3 regions of the Levilactobacillus yonginensis genome follow, and region 1 is predicted to be linked to each of the others. Evidence: riboswitches for the same ligand, from Rfam matches in the RefSeq annotation. Region 1 holds a riboswitch; each other region holds the start of a gene.
What was found. Region 1 has a riboswitch for thiamine pyrophosphate ahead of AB3Y94_RS06390 (ABC transporter permease). Riboswitches for the same ligand answer to the same signal wherever they lie in the genome.

Region 1 (4,809 bases):
TCTTCTAAGCCGTAAACGGCTAAGAAGAATGAGGCGTCTGAGCCCATCTGCTTAAGATGGCTATCGACTTCAAAAGAAATGTCGGCTTAAAATTACTTAACAGTTTGCTTAGTATTGGTTTGAACCTAGCGCCAACCGATTCTGGGGAACCGTTGGTAGATTAACACAAATTGTGCATCATTTGAAAATGAGTCAATATAAAAGTGGTCCCAGTAATCAGTTATTGATTACTGGGACCACTTTTTTTGAGCTGCTGGATTGAGGAAAGCCGTGTGACATCGATATCCGTGTAGCCGGAGGTGGCAATTCTTCAATGATCACTAAGCCAGAAACGCCTCTAAATTCCGATAAACCTGTGCTTCCAGTTCGTCCGAAGCCATTCCCCGTAATGCTGCCACGGCCCGGATGCTCCGATGCAACACGTGGGGGTAGTCGGCCACGGTAGCCTTATCGTCGCCCGCCCAACGGATGGCCTCCAGACCATCCGTCTCAATTAAAATTCGGTTCAGCGGGACGTCCTGCGCTAATTGTGCCACGGCGGGGTCAGTCAGCACATCTACACCAATCGTGAAGAAACAATCCAAGCGGATGTAGTCACGTTGATACTCCTTCGTGGCGTACCAGTGGACCATATAGCGATTGGGATACTTTTGAATGGTTTTGAGAACCGCTCGCTCGCACCCCTTCGTGTGCAGGATGACGGGCTTGCGGTGGTCATGTGCAAATTGGAGCTGGGCTTCAAAGACACGCGACTGGTCCAGTAGGTTGACGTCTGTCCAAACGTTGTCTAAGCCAATTTCGCCGACCACGGCAGTTTTCTCCAGGTAGGGAGTGACTTCCGGCCAGCGAAAGTCTGTGGCCTGCCAGGGGTGAATACCGAAGCTCAAGTGTTGATTAGCGCCGGTGAGTAATGTATTGTGGTCCCACTCAGTGGGGGACTGACAGTTGATGATCGTTAAAATCTGGTCTTGTTGCTGCAGGTTAGCCAGTTCCCGGCTTCCAGCCAGATGGCAGTGGGCATCACTTAACATCGGAATCCTCCAGTAAGAGTTGGTAGATTTCGGTCTTCAGTGGCGCCTGAGTAGCCAACCACTCCCGGTCACGAGTCGCAGGGGTCAGTGAAATGTCCTGAACAACGTGCGCCGGTCGGGCTGACAAGACTAAAATTCGGTCGGACAAGTAGATGGCTTCCTCGATATCATGCGTTACTAATACCGTCGTTCGTTTCAAGGCCGTTGGTAGGCTGAGTAGCCAGTCCTGCATCAGTCCACGAGTCATGGCGTCTAAGGCCCCAAACGGCTCATCTAGGAGTAGGTAGTTGGCCGGATTCATCATGGTTCGTAGTAAGGCGACCCGCTGCCGCATCCCACCAGAGAGCTGACGGGGCAAGAAGTGGCGGTAGTCGACCAACCCAAAGAGGGTTAGCAGGTCCGTCACGTGGTCCTGATCCACGGTTTGATGGTTGATCCGTTGGTAGAGCGTAATGTTCTGGTCCACGTTCAGCCACGGTAACAACATATCCTCCTGTGGAAGGTAACTAAACGTGGTGTTCAGTCCGGTAATGGGTTGACCGTCGACCACCACTGACCCAGTCGAAATGGGTAACAGTCCGGTCAGAATCTTCAGTAGGGTCGATTTACCGGCACCACTGGGTGCAATCAAGGACACAAAACTGCCCGCATTGATAGTGGCCGTGACGTCATTTAGAATCTCCAAGTCATCTAGTGTTAGGCCGACGTGTTCCAGTGTGATCGCCATAGGCTAACCTCCGACGTATTGGTTGGTGTACAGCGTGCTGGCTGGGATGGTCTTCTTGATCAGACCATATTCCTTCATAAAGCCGGTGTAGTTGTTCCAGACTTTGCTATCCATTTGCCCCCATTTGCTAGCGTCATCCGTGTAGTTCTTAGACAGGAAGGCTTGGGATTCCTCAAGAAACTTCAGGTCGTAATCCTTGGCATATTTGTGGAGAATCTTGGCATCGGCCTTAGGGTGCGCCATAGCGTCCTGGTACCCCTTCTTTGTGGCTTTCATGAAAGCTTTGACCAACTTAGGATCTTTATTCAGCTGAGTGTTGTTGGTAATGATGACGGGCGTGTAGTAGTCTAAGCGCTGGTCTAATTGACGGAGGGGCATGTAGTTGATCTTGATGCCGTCGTCCTTAGCCCGAATAACGTCCCAACCTTGGAACCACCATTGGATGTCGTTCTTCTTCCCAAGACTCTTAGGACCATCACCAGTGGCACCGACGATCTTCAAGGATTTTGGATTAACCTTAGCTTCGCTCATAACGGCCTTCAATACGGCCTCCTCACTGGGTGTCTGCCAACCGGCGTAGGTCTTGCCGACAAAGTCTTTAGGCGAGGTAATACCGCTAGACTTCTTGGAGACGAAGCCAGAGGTGTTGTGCTTGATGACCGTTCCGATAGCCTTGACGGGGATGTTCTTGCCGTCCGCGTGGGCATAGGTTACATCTTCTTGATAGCTGACCCCAAATTGGGCCTTGTTGGCGCCGACCATGCCGACACTGGTGGCGTTGTCGCCTGGTTCGATGATTTTGACGTTTAGTCCAGCATCCTTGAAGTAACCCTTATCTTTAGCCACGTAGAGTCCCGTATGGTTGGTGTTGGGAACGTAGTCAAGGACGATTGAGACGTCGGTCAACTTTTTAGCGGATTTGGTGTCAGACGATGAGCTCTTGGAGTTGCCACAGGCGGTCAGTGAGAGCAGAACCGGAACTAGTAGCCAAAGTTTAGATAATTTCATGATGATCTCCCTTGGATTAATGTTTTATAATATAATTTTTGCAAACTACGCGTTGCTATGTTGAGTCCCAAACTTAAAACGATAACGCAAAAAATTGCGGCGAAGACCTTGTCAATTTGATAACCATTCTTCACCCGAATCATGTAATATCCCAGCCCGGCCTCAGCGCTGAGCCATTCCCCGATGATGGCACCGCTCACACAGTAGGTAGCGGCAATTCGTAAGCCAGCGAAGAAGCCCTGCATGCCTTGCGGAATCTTCAGGATGCGATAGACTTGCCAATCCTTGGCGCCTATGGTTTGGAGGAATCGAATCTGTTCCTTAGAGACTTTTCCCAGCGCCTCCGAGAAGGAAACGATGATGGGAAAGTAGCTCATCAACACGACCAGGATGACCTTAGGGGCCATGCCGAAGCCAAACCAGAGGCTCAGCAGTGGTCCCAGAACCATGACTGGCAGTGTCTGTGAGATAACGAGTAGGGGGTAGAAGGATTGGTAAAGTAACTGCCAGCGGTCCATGACGAGCGCGGTCCCAAAAGCTAACAGACAGGCAATGAGTAGTCCAATCAGTGATTCGTGGAGCGTGACCCAGGAATTTGCCAGTAGGCCAGAAGCGTCGGCCACCAGTGCTTGGATGACCGCCACGGGACTGGGCAAAATGAAGGCCGGGGTCTTAAGTAACGTGACCGCCACTTGCCAGACCGTTAGGAGCAAGACCAGGCTACCTAACGGGTATAGCTTACGTTTCATAAATAACCTCCTTTACAAAATAAAAAGCTTCATCTCAGGGGAAGTCGCCGCCGCAAGATGAAGTATCCGTGCGTTTCTCCCTACGCCAGTGTTAACTGACAGGTTCGATGGGTCAAAGTTCACAACTTACTCTCGTGCCGTATGACGGTATCCCCAGAAACTTTTTTAAGTTGGACATAGTGTAGCATGGGAATAGGGGTGGGACAACCTAATTTACTTATAATTAAGCGAATCGTTCGAGAAATGACCAAACAAACCTTTTCGGACCGGTGTTTACCAAATTTGAAATTGTGTAACATAGGAAATGATTGAAAAGTCAATTGACGACATTAAATATAAAAAATAGTTATAAAGACTGTCAAATCAACAAATTAATCAATGGAATAGATTTGCGGACAACTGGTTTATAGTGGCTACAACAGCATTAATCATTCACTATATACTAGCTTTATGGTGAGGAACCAGTTATAATGGGGGTGAATCAAAACAACCGGTATTTTTACTAGGGCATCACTAAATTTTACAACTGGATGTAGCGCAATATGCCAACCGAATGAGGAGGATTATCGTGCGTAAAATGAACGACACACCCACGACTTGGACGTTGACGAAACAGGGGCGCAGCTGGGTCTGGGCCACCGTGGTTACTGCGGGACTAGTCGTTGCTGTAACTGACAACCAGACTGCACAGGCAGACACAGCAGTGGCTACGAGCACTGACACGGCGGTCACAACGCCTTCACGGCACTTACAAGCAGATTCTGTGACGCTGAATTCATCAGCTACGGAGCAGACAGAGACGACTGAAGAAGAACCGGTTGTGACTGATTCGGTCGAAAATGAAAACGCTAACATAAATGAGCCAATCACCGAAGAAGCACCAGCCGCCGCGACTGATCAGGAGGTCGCTCAACCGATTTCTACGCCAGAAAAGTCTCCGGGTGGACAGGAAACGGCAGTCCCCATTTCTGCTGAAGGTCCAGCACCGGCCACCGTCAAGCAGGGGGCTGATCCATCTATTAAGGCTGTGAAATTGGTTAAGGCTCAGGTGGCCAAAGCGGCACCCGTTAAGCTGAATCACCAGGCAAAGGTGTCGTCAATTGATGAATGGATGCCAAACCAAATTCTCCAGCAAGCTATTTTAACTGCGTTACGTGGTCAGAATCCGGGCCAAACCTGGGGTAGCGTTGCTGATATCACGCAAGATGACCTGCTGTTATTGACGACGCTCAGTATTCAAGGAAAAGTTAACACGTATATCGACGGAAAAACAGAATTTTCCTTAGAGGGCCTG
Region 2 (4,809 bases), 720 kb from region 1:
AACAACATCATCAAGCAATCGGTGCTGGTAAGATTTTATCAAACCTGAACCGAGACGAGCAGATCACCTTTGACGTTACCATTAAGCGAGTCAAACGCATTATGGGTAACCTAGGGATTCGATGCCAGATTCGGGTCAAGAAGCATCATAGAATCAAGGAACAAGAACAGTACATGCAAGATAATCTTTTGAACCAAAATTTTACGGCCACCGCCCCTAATCAGGTTTGGCTGTCCGATTCAACTGAATTATCTTACGGCGTTAATGGGCAGTTCAAAATGCGGTTGAGCGGCGTTTTGGACCTTTACGGACGGGTCTTGATTGCCTCTAACTTAAGTAAAACAGAAACAGCAGATGCCGAAATCGAAGTATTTCGGCGGGCTTTTGAGTACGCTGGTGACGTCAATCCGGTAGTTCATACTGACCGCGGATCGGCTTATACGTCCAAACAATTCAATAACTTTCTGGTCCCCTACGAAGTCACACGCAGTATGTCACGACCGGGTACGCCTTGCGATAACGCGCCAATGGAACGTTGGTGGAATGAGTTCAAGACGCATTGGATGGATCGTCATCCAATGCCCAAAACCTACGAAGAATTTGAAGCGCTGGTAAAGGAAGGAATCCACTACTTCAATCACCTAGATCGCTCACCAGCAAGAAACGACCTCACCCCGGTAGAATACCGGAGTGAGGCCGCTTAGAGACAACATAAAATTATATTATTTCATATGACAACTTGACAGGGACTAGTACACCCCGTCACTGCGCTGTTTTTTACTTATATTTAACGGTGAAATGCTTGGCGCATCGCGGCCACATCGCTGGCTGGCGACGTGCTCCGCGTCAACAACGTGATAACCGCTACACCGGCCGCACCAGTAGCGGCAACGGCGGCTAACGAATCAACCCTAATCCCGCCAATGGCCACGATTGGCACGTTCGCCTGAGCCACCAATTTCTGCAGCCCAGCCACGCCAATGACCGGATCAGCGTCGTCCTTGGACGTGGTTGGGAAAATCGGACCACTGCCTAAGTAATCCACGCCGGTCAACTGGTTCGCCGCAGCCACTTCAGCTGCCGTCGAGCAGGACAGGCCCACAAACATATTTTGCCCGGAGACTTCCTGAATCACCTGCTGAATCTTTTGGTCGCTCTGCCCCACGTGAATGCCATCAGCGTGCAAGGCTAACGCCATGTCCACGTCGTCGTCCACGATAAACGGAACGCTGGCCGCGTGACACTGGTCGCGCAAATCCTTTCCCAACGCTAATCGCTGGTCGGGGGTCAATTGACTGTTGCCCTTATCACGGAACTGAAACGCCGTGATACCGGCAGTTAACATGGTTGCTAAGACTTCCCGCAAGTCCTGATTGGGAACATCCTGACTACCCGCGACAAAGTAGGCCCGCAACAGGCCTGGTTCAAACGTAACTGACATTATTCGGCACCTCCCTGGCTATAAGCCCAATGATTCAACGGACCGTGGCCGTTACCAACGGCAATTGGATTGGCAATTGCCGCCGTGACAAAATCCTTACCAATACGAATGGCTGATTCAAAGTCTTGGCCCTTCGCCAATTCAGCCGTGATGCACGACGACAGCGTGTCGCCAGTCCCGTGCGTCCGAACCGTGGCTACCCGGGGCGCCGTCAGCCAAAATGATCGACCGTCTGCCAGTAAGACAAAGTCACTGGCCTGGTCTGGCGTCGCCTCGTGACCACCTTTGATGACCACGTTTTTCGCTCCCATATTTTGCAAGGCAACCGCCGCATCTTCCATGGCTTGGTTGTCCTGAATGGTTTTTCCGGTCAGGCGTTCCGTTTCCGGCAGATTAGGCGTTAACACGTCCGCCAGCGGCAACAGTTCATCGCGCACCGTTGCCACGGCATCATCGGCCAGCAACGCCGCACCGCCCTTAGCAATCATCACGGGATCGACCGTCAAGGGTCCAAAGTCATAGCGTTTCAAATTTTCCACAACGCCGTGCACGTGCGCAGCGTCCGCTAACATCCCCGTCTTGCAGGCGCGGATCTTCAAATCAGCCGCCAGCGAAGCGAACTGTTCATCCACCAGCTTCTGCGGTAACGCCATGAAGTCCTGGACCCCCAACGTATTCTGCGCGGTCACGGCAACGATCACAGCGGTGCCGAAGACTTGCCGTTCCTGCATCGTCTTCAGGTCAGCCATCACACCGGCACCACCACCACTGTCGGTCCCCGCAATCGTTAACGTTTGTGGAAACTCATTTGCCATAATAACTCATCCCTTCTGATTCTTACTCGTAGGCTGCAATTGCTGAAATATCTGCAACCGTTGTCCTCTGTAAAGCATCTAATAATTTCACGATAAAACTTCCAGCACCCACGTCTGGCGACTGTTTGACTACTAATTGGCCAATCGCCGCAAAGACCAGGCAGGCCGTCTGTGCTGCTTCAAAACTGTCTTCTTCAATGGCACAGAACGCCGCCACAATACTGGATAACATATCGCCAGAGCCGACGTGGACCTGGAACAACGGCGTACCGTTCAAGACCTTGGTCGTGCGGGTCCCATCGGTAATAATATCGGTCGGCCCGGATAAAATGACCACGCAGCCCTGCTTCTTAGCACAGGCCTGCGCAATGGTCACCAGGTCACCGCTACCTTCGCCGGCATCAATGCCTTTCGCCTGCCAATCAACGTCGGCCAACGCCGCAATCTCACCGGCATTCCCGCGAATGACATCCGGGTGAAAGTCGGCCAGTAAGCCCGTGGTGATGCGTTTCCGGTAATGAACGGCCCCCACCGCTACCGGATCGACCACCAACGGCCGTTTCTGCTGGTTTGCCAAGCGCCCCACCGTCCGAATTTGTTCGACCTGGGTCTGCGTAAACGCCCCCAGGTTCAGGCAAACGGCACTGGCCAAGCCAACCATTTCCTCGGCCTCACCCACTTCTTCGGACATGATCGGCGACGCGCCCAACGCGTTGATACCGTTAGCCACGTCTTGAACTGTGACGAAGTTGGAGATGTTAAAAACGATTGGATTCTGCTTCCGAAGCTCATTCAACAAGTCTACTTTCATAATGGTGAATCCCCCTATAGATTTTTCCAGAGTGAACCGGTCACAGTGAGACTGCGGCGGAACGATGAATCGTACCAATCTGATCACAGGTGCACGACCAGATTGTCGTTGGTTACAACAGCCCAGTCACACTAGCGCTGGCGACGCTTTACTTTAAACGCAACCGTAGCCGAAGGCTGGCAGGGTGGGTGCTCGCTGTGTCGACGGTGTTACTTGGTGGTTTACCAAGTTACAGCGTGGGACGAGCTGGGAGACCCGCGGGTTGGGCGGGGCTACCAGTCGAGGAAAAAGACCGCTCTTCGGCTTTTTCCGGTCCCCACAGCGGTCGCCCGCCCTGCCAGCCGGAGGCGACCAATTTACCAACGAGACAAAGCGGGCCGCCAGCTCACGCGTGTGAACCGGCGGCCCGCTGTTCGGTGCCACGACACGTTCCCTCCGCAAGTCTGAACTTGACAGGTTCTAAGGGATCGCGGTCACCCGCGTCTCAGCCCAATCGTGGACACCCCTAGTGTTCTGGTTGATTTAAGTATAACAGGTTTCTGATTAACAGCAACGACACTCGGGTTAGTGGGTAATTCGTTGTGCCGCTTCACCAACCACCCGCCACATCCGGTCGATCATCTTGTCGGACATAAATGGTTTCAAGTAGAGTAACTGGCTACCAGAACCCGCATGGTAACGGGTCTTCGGGCGCCGAGACAACGCTGCTCTGTCGGCCAACCGCGCGATGACCTGGGGCTTGCTGGAGAACTGTTTGACCGCCGCCAGAATCGCCGCTGCGCGGTCCGCCGTTGGTTGGTACGGGCCCTTAGCAGAGGTTTCCTGCAAATGTTTCGTGGCAATGTCGGCCCACTCGGAGCGAATGGCCCCGGGTTCGATGACGACAGTATGGATGCCCAGTGGTTCCAGCTCCAAGCGTAACGCGTCAGAGAGGCCTTCTAAGGCAAACTTGGAAGCAACGTACCAACTAGCCAGCGGTTGGGCTATTTTGCCGTCAACCGAGGTAATATTGATGATCCGACCAGCGTGTTGTTGCCGCATCATCGGCAGCACCGACTGAATCAACCGGGCCGCCCCAAATAAGTTCACATCGAATTGATCTTGCGCCTGTTCCAGGGGTACATCCTCTAACGCCCCCATCAGGCCGTAGCCAGCGTTGTTGACCAGGATATCCACCCGACCAGTCTCACTGACAATGCGGTCGACAACGTGTTCCACACTGGTAGCGTCCGTGACATCTAACGGCAGTGTGGTAATCCCCAGGTCGTCCAAATCGTTCATCCGACTGACCCGCCGCGCCCCGGCGTAGACGATGACCCCGTTGCGGTGCAGACTGCGAGCAATGGCGTTACCGATTCCAGATGACGCACCAGTGACTAATGCAACTTTTCGTTGTGACATATGATTACCTCCTAATTTGACGGAATGACCAACTGTTTACGTTTATTATAGAATCCCCGGTATGCCAGGTAACAGGCCAAAACCGATCCGATACTGGTGGCTGACATCAACATGAAGACTACCATGATCTGATACTTGATAGCGTGTACCGGGTCAACTCCAGCGAAAATCAGGCCGGACATCATCCCCGGCAGACTCACGATTCCCATGGTCTTGGCGGAGTCAATCGTCGGCTGCATCCCCGTCTTAATGGAATCCCGCACGATGTCGCGTGACGCGTCCTTCAAGTCGGCGCCCAACGCCAATTTTTCCGTGACCGCCTGTCGCTCCAACCGGAACTG
Region 3 (4,809 bases), 290 kb from region 1:
ACTATGGTTCTCTTCAAAAGTACATCAACGACGTTCTGGGCTTTACGCCAGCCCAACAAGAACAATTGAAGGCGAAATATCTGATTTCAACTGATGGCAAGAATACGCCATACGTGGATAAGACGGCGGTTAAACCAACACCGGCTCCTACTCCAGCACCAACAGCGCCAGTGACGCCGGCTAAGCCAGATAAGCAGCCAGAAACGGCAACGCCAGTTAAGCCAACGCCAGTCAAGCCTATTCATGGTGGCGCAGCTGACAAGCCGGTAAAGGGTAAGAAGGTCAAAATTCTTTCAACCAAGAAGCTGCACACGAAATTTACGTACAAGTTGAAAGCAAATAAAAAATGGTTTAAGGACGCCTTGCTATCTAAAGTCTTTGGCAAGGGTCACACCCCCAAGCACTCTGCTAAGAAATGGCGATTAGCCAAGGTTGAGCGCGTGAAGATCTCAGGTAAGACGTACGCTTACTACCAAGTGAAAGATCACAAGGGGCATACAGCTTGGATCTTGAAGGCACACGTAGTTAAAGTGCATAAATAAATTTTTCCAGACTATCAAGTAGAATAGACAAAAGGGGTTAAGACAAAAGTCTCAATCCCTTTTTGTGTTTCGAACATACATGGTCGATACGTGCGTCAAAAGGCAGTCAACGCCGCTTACCCCCGCTAGATAAACAACCCAGAACTGGAATCATTCGTCTAGCGACGTTAATGCTCATTGATTAACCGTCTTTTGTCTCACTCTCGTGTGTGTTGGTTTAAAGTGCTTGATGTTAACGTTTAAAAATCATCGCGCCGTAATTCTCGTTTCCGGTGTAGTTGCCGCGTAGGTTAAAGAAATGCTTCTGGATAATATCAAACTTCTGCTTATTTTGAATTTTAATCTTAACTAGCTTGGAGCCCTTATTGGACTTTTTCCAGTTGAAGTGCAGGCGACCGTAGTAGATGGTTTTGCTGTGTTTCTTCAGACCAGTTAAGCGCCAGTGGTAGGTGTGACCCACAATTCTAATTTTAAGTTTATTCCCCTTAAACGTTGTGCGGTCGTTGTTGGGATGGTGGCAAACCCAGTTGTCACCATGGCGGCGGCCATGAATCCAATCAACAATTTTTTCATTGTCACTATGTCCTCCTAATCAGATCATTCAAAAAATGTACATTAATTAGCATTAGCGCATCAACAGGATGTACTGTAATTTGAGCGTCCCAGCTTGTGCGCTACCAGTCAGGTTGGTACGAATGGCATATTCTGAGGCGTTAGCGGCACGCAGCTGTTTTTCTATGGTCCGAACCAGGCCTACTCCCAGTTGCCCCTTACCGGTCGTTTCAATAGACAATTTGCCATGCTGTGGATCAGCTAGCCGATTGAGGTGGTGAACAGTTGGCTGATTGATCAGCGTCAAGTTGTGAGCGTTCAAGTTCTTCAGCTTGAGCGTTTGGATGACATCTTTGACGGTGTAATCAGCGAGGCGGTCATTGCCAGATGAATAATAATTGACCATCATAGCTAGCTGATTATTCAGTGGGTAACCGTCGTGTTGGAGTCGTTGGTAGATAAATCGGTCAAATTGGCCGCGGTCGTTGAAACTTACGGGTGAAGCCAACTTTAGGCCGTCATTCTTGACCGTTTCGCGGTAATAGCTACCGTCTTTTAAGTAGCCCCACCAAACTCAGCCGGTTGCCCGGTGGTTACCGCTAACGACGTAATAGTAGTGGGCAGTTGTGGTACCGTGGCTGAACCAGGCTTCGCGATTGACGTGCCAAGTTGTATGTGGATAGTTACGTAGATTATGTAATTTACGGGTGTGCGTGTTGTTCCAGAGATAGTGTGTGGCTGCATTACGGTTGTGAAAGACCTGCGTGTAAGGTAAGTTATGACTTCTGTTTAACTGATAGCTACTTGCCTTAGCCGTTGTGACGCCACCTAAACAGATGCTGAGAATTCCCAACATCAGGGTCAAACTGAATTTCTTCATACAAATCCCCTCCCAAGTCAGTATACCAGTTTAGCTAACCAATTTAAGGGCGAATTGGTACAGATTATTATGAGTTGCTTCGGCCAGCCAGACCCGGTATAGTTGGGCTTAACTTAAGATGACACTAGGGGTGCCAAGCGGCTGAGATGGCAGATGCCAATCCCTTTGAACCTGTTGAGTTAATGCTCGCGAAGGAAAGTGTGCGGTTGATTGGGGAGAACCCTAGGACCCTCGTTTTGCGGTGAGTAGAACGGGGGTCCTTTTGGGTAAAAAAACTGGGGAGTGAGTTAGATGTCTAAGAAAGTTTATCCCATGACATTAACGGCCATGTTAGTGGCATTAGGCGTGATTGGTGGCAGTTTGTTTTCATTTTCAATTGGGGTTGCTAAGGTAGCACCCATGCAACACTTGATCAATCTAGTATCAGGCGTGTTATTGGGACCGTGGTGGGCCGTTGCACAGGCCTTTCTCACTTCGTTGATTCGTAATCTTATGGGTACGGGAACGGTGCTGGCTTTCCCAGGAAGTATGATTGGGGCCTTTCTCAGCGGCTGGCTCTTTCGGTTGACGGGTAAACTGGTAGCGGGATTATTTGGAGAGATGGTGGGCTCCGGAATCTTAGGGGCCTTGGTGGCTTACCCAGTGGCCGCGTGGTTAATGGGAACGACGGGAGCAGTTTGGCTGTTCCTACCGAGCTTTTTCATGAGTGCAATGGTGGGCGCGTTAGTGGGTTACGTCCTCTTGAAGAGCATGTGGTCGACCGTGATTGCCCCTCAATTGACGAAATTGCGGGGAAAATAAAAAGACGCTCAAAAACAGCGCCTAAGTGATTTCTAGATTCTATTTTAATAACGCATGACTAGTACGAGCGTCATATTTCAAGTGCGTGATCTTACCAGAAACATGCTTGAAATGCTGTCCTGACTTACGTTTTCCGTATTTCTGTAAGGTGAGTTTCTTTCCGTCACGGGTGACTTTGGTGTAAGACCAAGACTTTTCTAGAGTGTCATATGCCCGTAGCCGATAAACGCCGCGGCTCTGGCGATAGACCAGGTGATTGCCCCCATAATCGTGACCACCAAAGTTAGTCATCACGAAGAGCCACTTCTTGGTTAAGATCATAGCATTGGTTGAAACTTCGGTGTCGTGGCCGCTGTGATGGATCCGGTGTTGCGTCCAAGAACCCCTGAGGGCTTTTGGCGTCCCAGTTGTCCACTTTGACTTGGCTTGTGCAGTCGTGGTTCCCCAACCAAGACTGCCAAGTAGACCCGCCGCGATAGCGACACTTGTTACAAACTTATTCATATAAATCCCCTCCGATGGGGACAAGTATAGCAAATGTTTTAGCTGTAAGCCATTTAATCTCAATTTACTGGTTTTCAATTCTTGAAAAAAGTCTTAAACTTTCATCAGGAGGTTTTTCCTGTGAAAGAACAAGCAACGTTGTCACGAAGGACAATTTTACTAATGGCAGTGGTGACGGGGGTCATTGTTGCCAATTTAAACTTTATTCAACCGATTGAAAACCTGATTGCGGCAGATTTTAATTTATCTAAGGCCGTGGTGGGGATGCTGGCCATGGTGACCCAGTTAGGGTATGCGTTTGGTCTGTTACTGATTGTTCCGTTGGGAGACATTTTCAACCGATATCACCTGATTCAGTTTATGATGGGGCTTTCAATTCTATCCTTACTCTTAGCATTTTGGTCGCCGAACGCGGGCATCTTTGCAGTTGCCACCGCTTTAGTGGGAATTACATCGGTCGCCCCACAGATCATCATTCCGTACGCGGGTTACTTAGCACCATCCTTACAACGGGGCAAGGTGTTAGGGATTGTCTTGAGTGGGCTCTTGACCGGAATTCTATTGTCACGGTCGTTTAGCGGACTCCTAGGTAGTGTCATGCCGTGGAAAAATATCTATTTAGTGGCGGCAGCTATTGACTTGGTATTTTTGGCAATCGTTCACTACCAGCTACCACATGATGCTCGGGGCCACCAAAATCTACGGTACTGGCCAGTGATTCGGATGTTGCCTAAGTTATTTGCAACCCAAAAGCCTTTACGTGGAGCCGCCATCAATGGTTTCTGTCTCTTTGGCATGTCCAACGTGCTCTGGTCAACGTTGGCTTTCTACTTAGCGGCTCAGTACCATCTGGGCAGTAACGTTGCCGGGTTGTTGGGTCTACTCGGGGTTGCGGGAGTAATTGCCGCACCGATGATTGGAACACTGGTTGATCAGCGTTCGCCCCGATTGACCGTGGGCCTGGGGATGGTTTTTTCCGGCGTTGCTTTCGGAATCTTTTGGTTGGTTGGTCACTGGTTACTGGGCTTGATCGTCGGAATTGTGTTGCTCGACTTGGGAACGCAGTTTAGCCAGGTTTCTTGCCAAGCAATTGTGCAGTCTTTGAATCGTAAGGAAAGTAGCCGGAATAATTCGGTCTTCATGTTCAGCTACTTTTTGGGTGGTTCGATTGGTACGCTGACGGCAACCTGGGCTTGGAGTCACGCGGGCTGGAATGGTGTCTGTGGCGTTGCCGTGGTCTTCCTGATGTTAGCGGTACTCAGCCACTTGATTATTGATGAGCCTGACAAGTTGGCAACGGATTAGGCGGCCTTGGCTGCCCCGTTCAGCAATTTTAATTTAAAAGAAGTAGAAAGGTTTGGGACAAAAGTCTCAGACCTTTTTTGCGTTCTGAACATGTGTGACAAAAGGTAGTCAACTCCGCTTAACGCCGCTAGATAAACAACCCAAGACCGGGATTATTCGTCTAGCAACGTTAAGACTGGTTGACTAACTGTCCTTTGGCTTACTCTTTTCTTTTGAGTTAAAAGT

Region 2: another riboswitch for thiamine pyrophosphate. It lies ahead of thiM (hydroxyethylthiazole kinase); the one in region 1 lies ahead of AB3Y94_RS06390 (ABC transporter permease).
Region 3: another riboswitch for thiamine pyrophosphate. It lies ahead of thiW (energy coupling factor transporter S component ThiW); the one in region 1 lies ahead of AB3Y94_RS06390 (ABC transporter permease).

The regions. Positions count from the first base shown of each region.
Region 1 is NZ_OZ061549.1:1,317,388-1,322,196, reverse strand. It holds gene AB3Y94_RS06405 (TatD family hydrolase) at 321-1,031, opposite strand; gene AB3Y94_RS06400 (ABC transporter ATP-binding protein) at 1,021-1,758, opposite strand; gene AB3Y94_RS06395 (ABC transporter substrate-binding protein) at 1,762-2,766, opposite strand; gene AB3Y94_RS06390 (ABC transporter permease) at 2,763-3,515, opposite strand; TPP riboswitch at 3,576-3,681, opposite strand; gene AB3Y94_RS06385 (MucBP domain-containing protein) at 4,093-4,809, shown strand, end outside.
Region 2 is NZ_OZ061549.1:2,038,000-2,042,808, reverse strand. It holds gene AB3Y94_RS09570 (IS3 family transposase) at 1-704, shown strand, start outside; gene thiE (thiamine phosphate synthase) at 788-1,441, opposite strand; gene thiD (bifunctional hydroxymethylpyrimidine kinase/phosphomethylpyrimidine kinase) at 1,441-2,256, opposite strand; gene thiM (hydroxyethylthiazole kinase) at 2,279-3,067, opposite strand; TPP riboswitch at 3,480-3,584, opposite strand; gene AB3Y94_RS09550 (oxidoreductase) at 3,632-4,468, opposite strand; gene fetB (ABC transporter permease) at 4,480-4,809, opposite strand, start outside.
Region 3 is NZ_OZ061549.1:1,606,799-1,611,607, reverse strand. It holds gene AB3Y94_RS07695 (tyrosine-protein phosphatase) at 1-542, shown strand, start outside; gene AB3Y94_RS07690 (hypothetical protein) at 975-1,115, opposite strand; gene AB3Y94_RS07685 (hypothetical protein) at 1,168-1,602, opposite strand; gene AB3Y94_RS07680 (hypothetical protein) at 1,669-1,974, opposite strand; TPP riboswitch at 2,091-2,188, shown strand; gene thiW (energy coupling factor transporter S component ThiW) at 2,266-2,775, shown strand; gene AB3Y94_RS07670 (hypothetical protein) at 2,815-3,279, opposite strand; gene AB3Y94_RS07665 (MFS transporter) at 3,400-4,584, shown strand.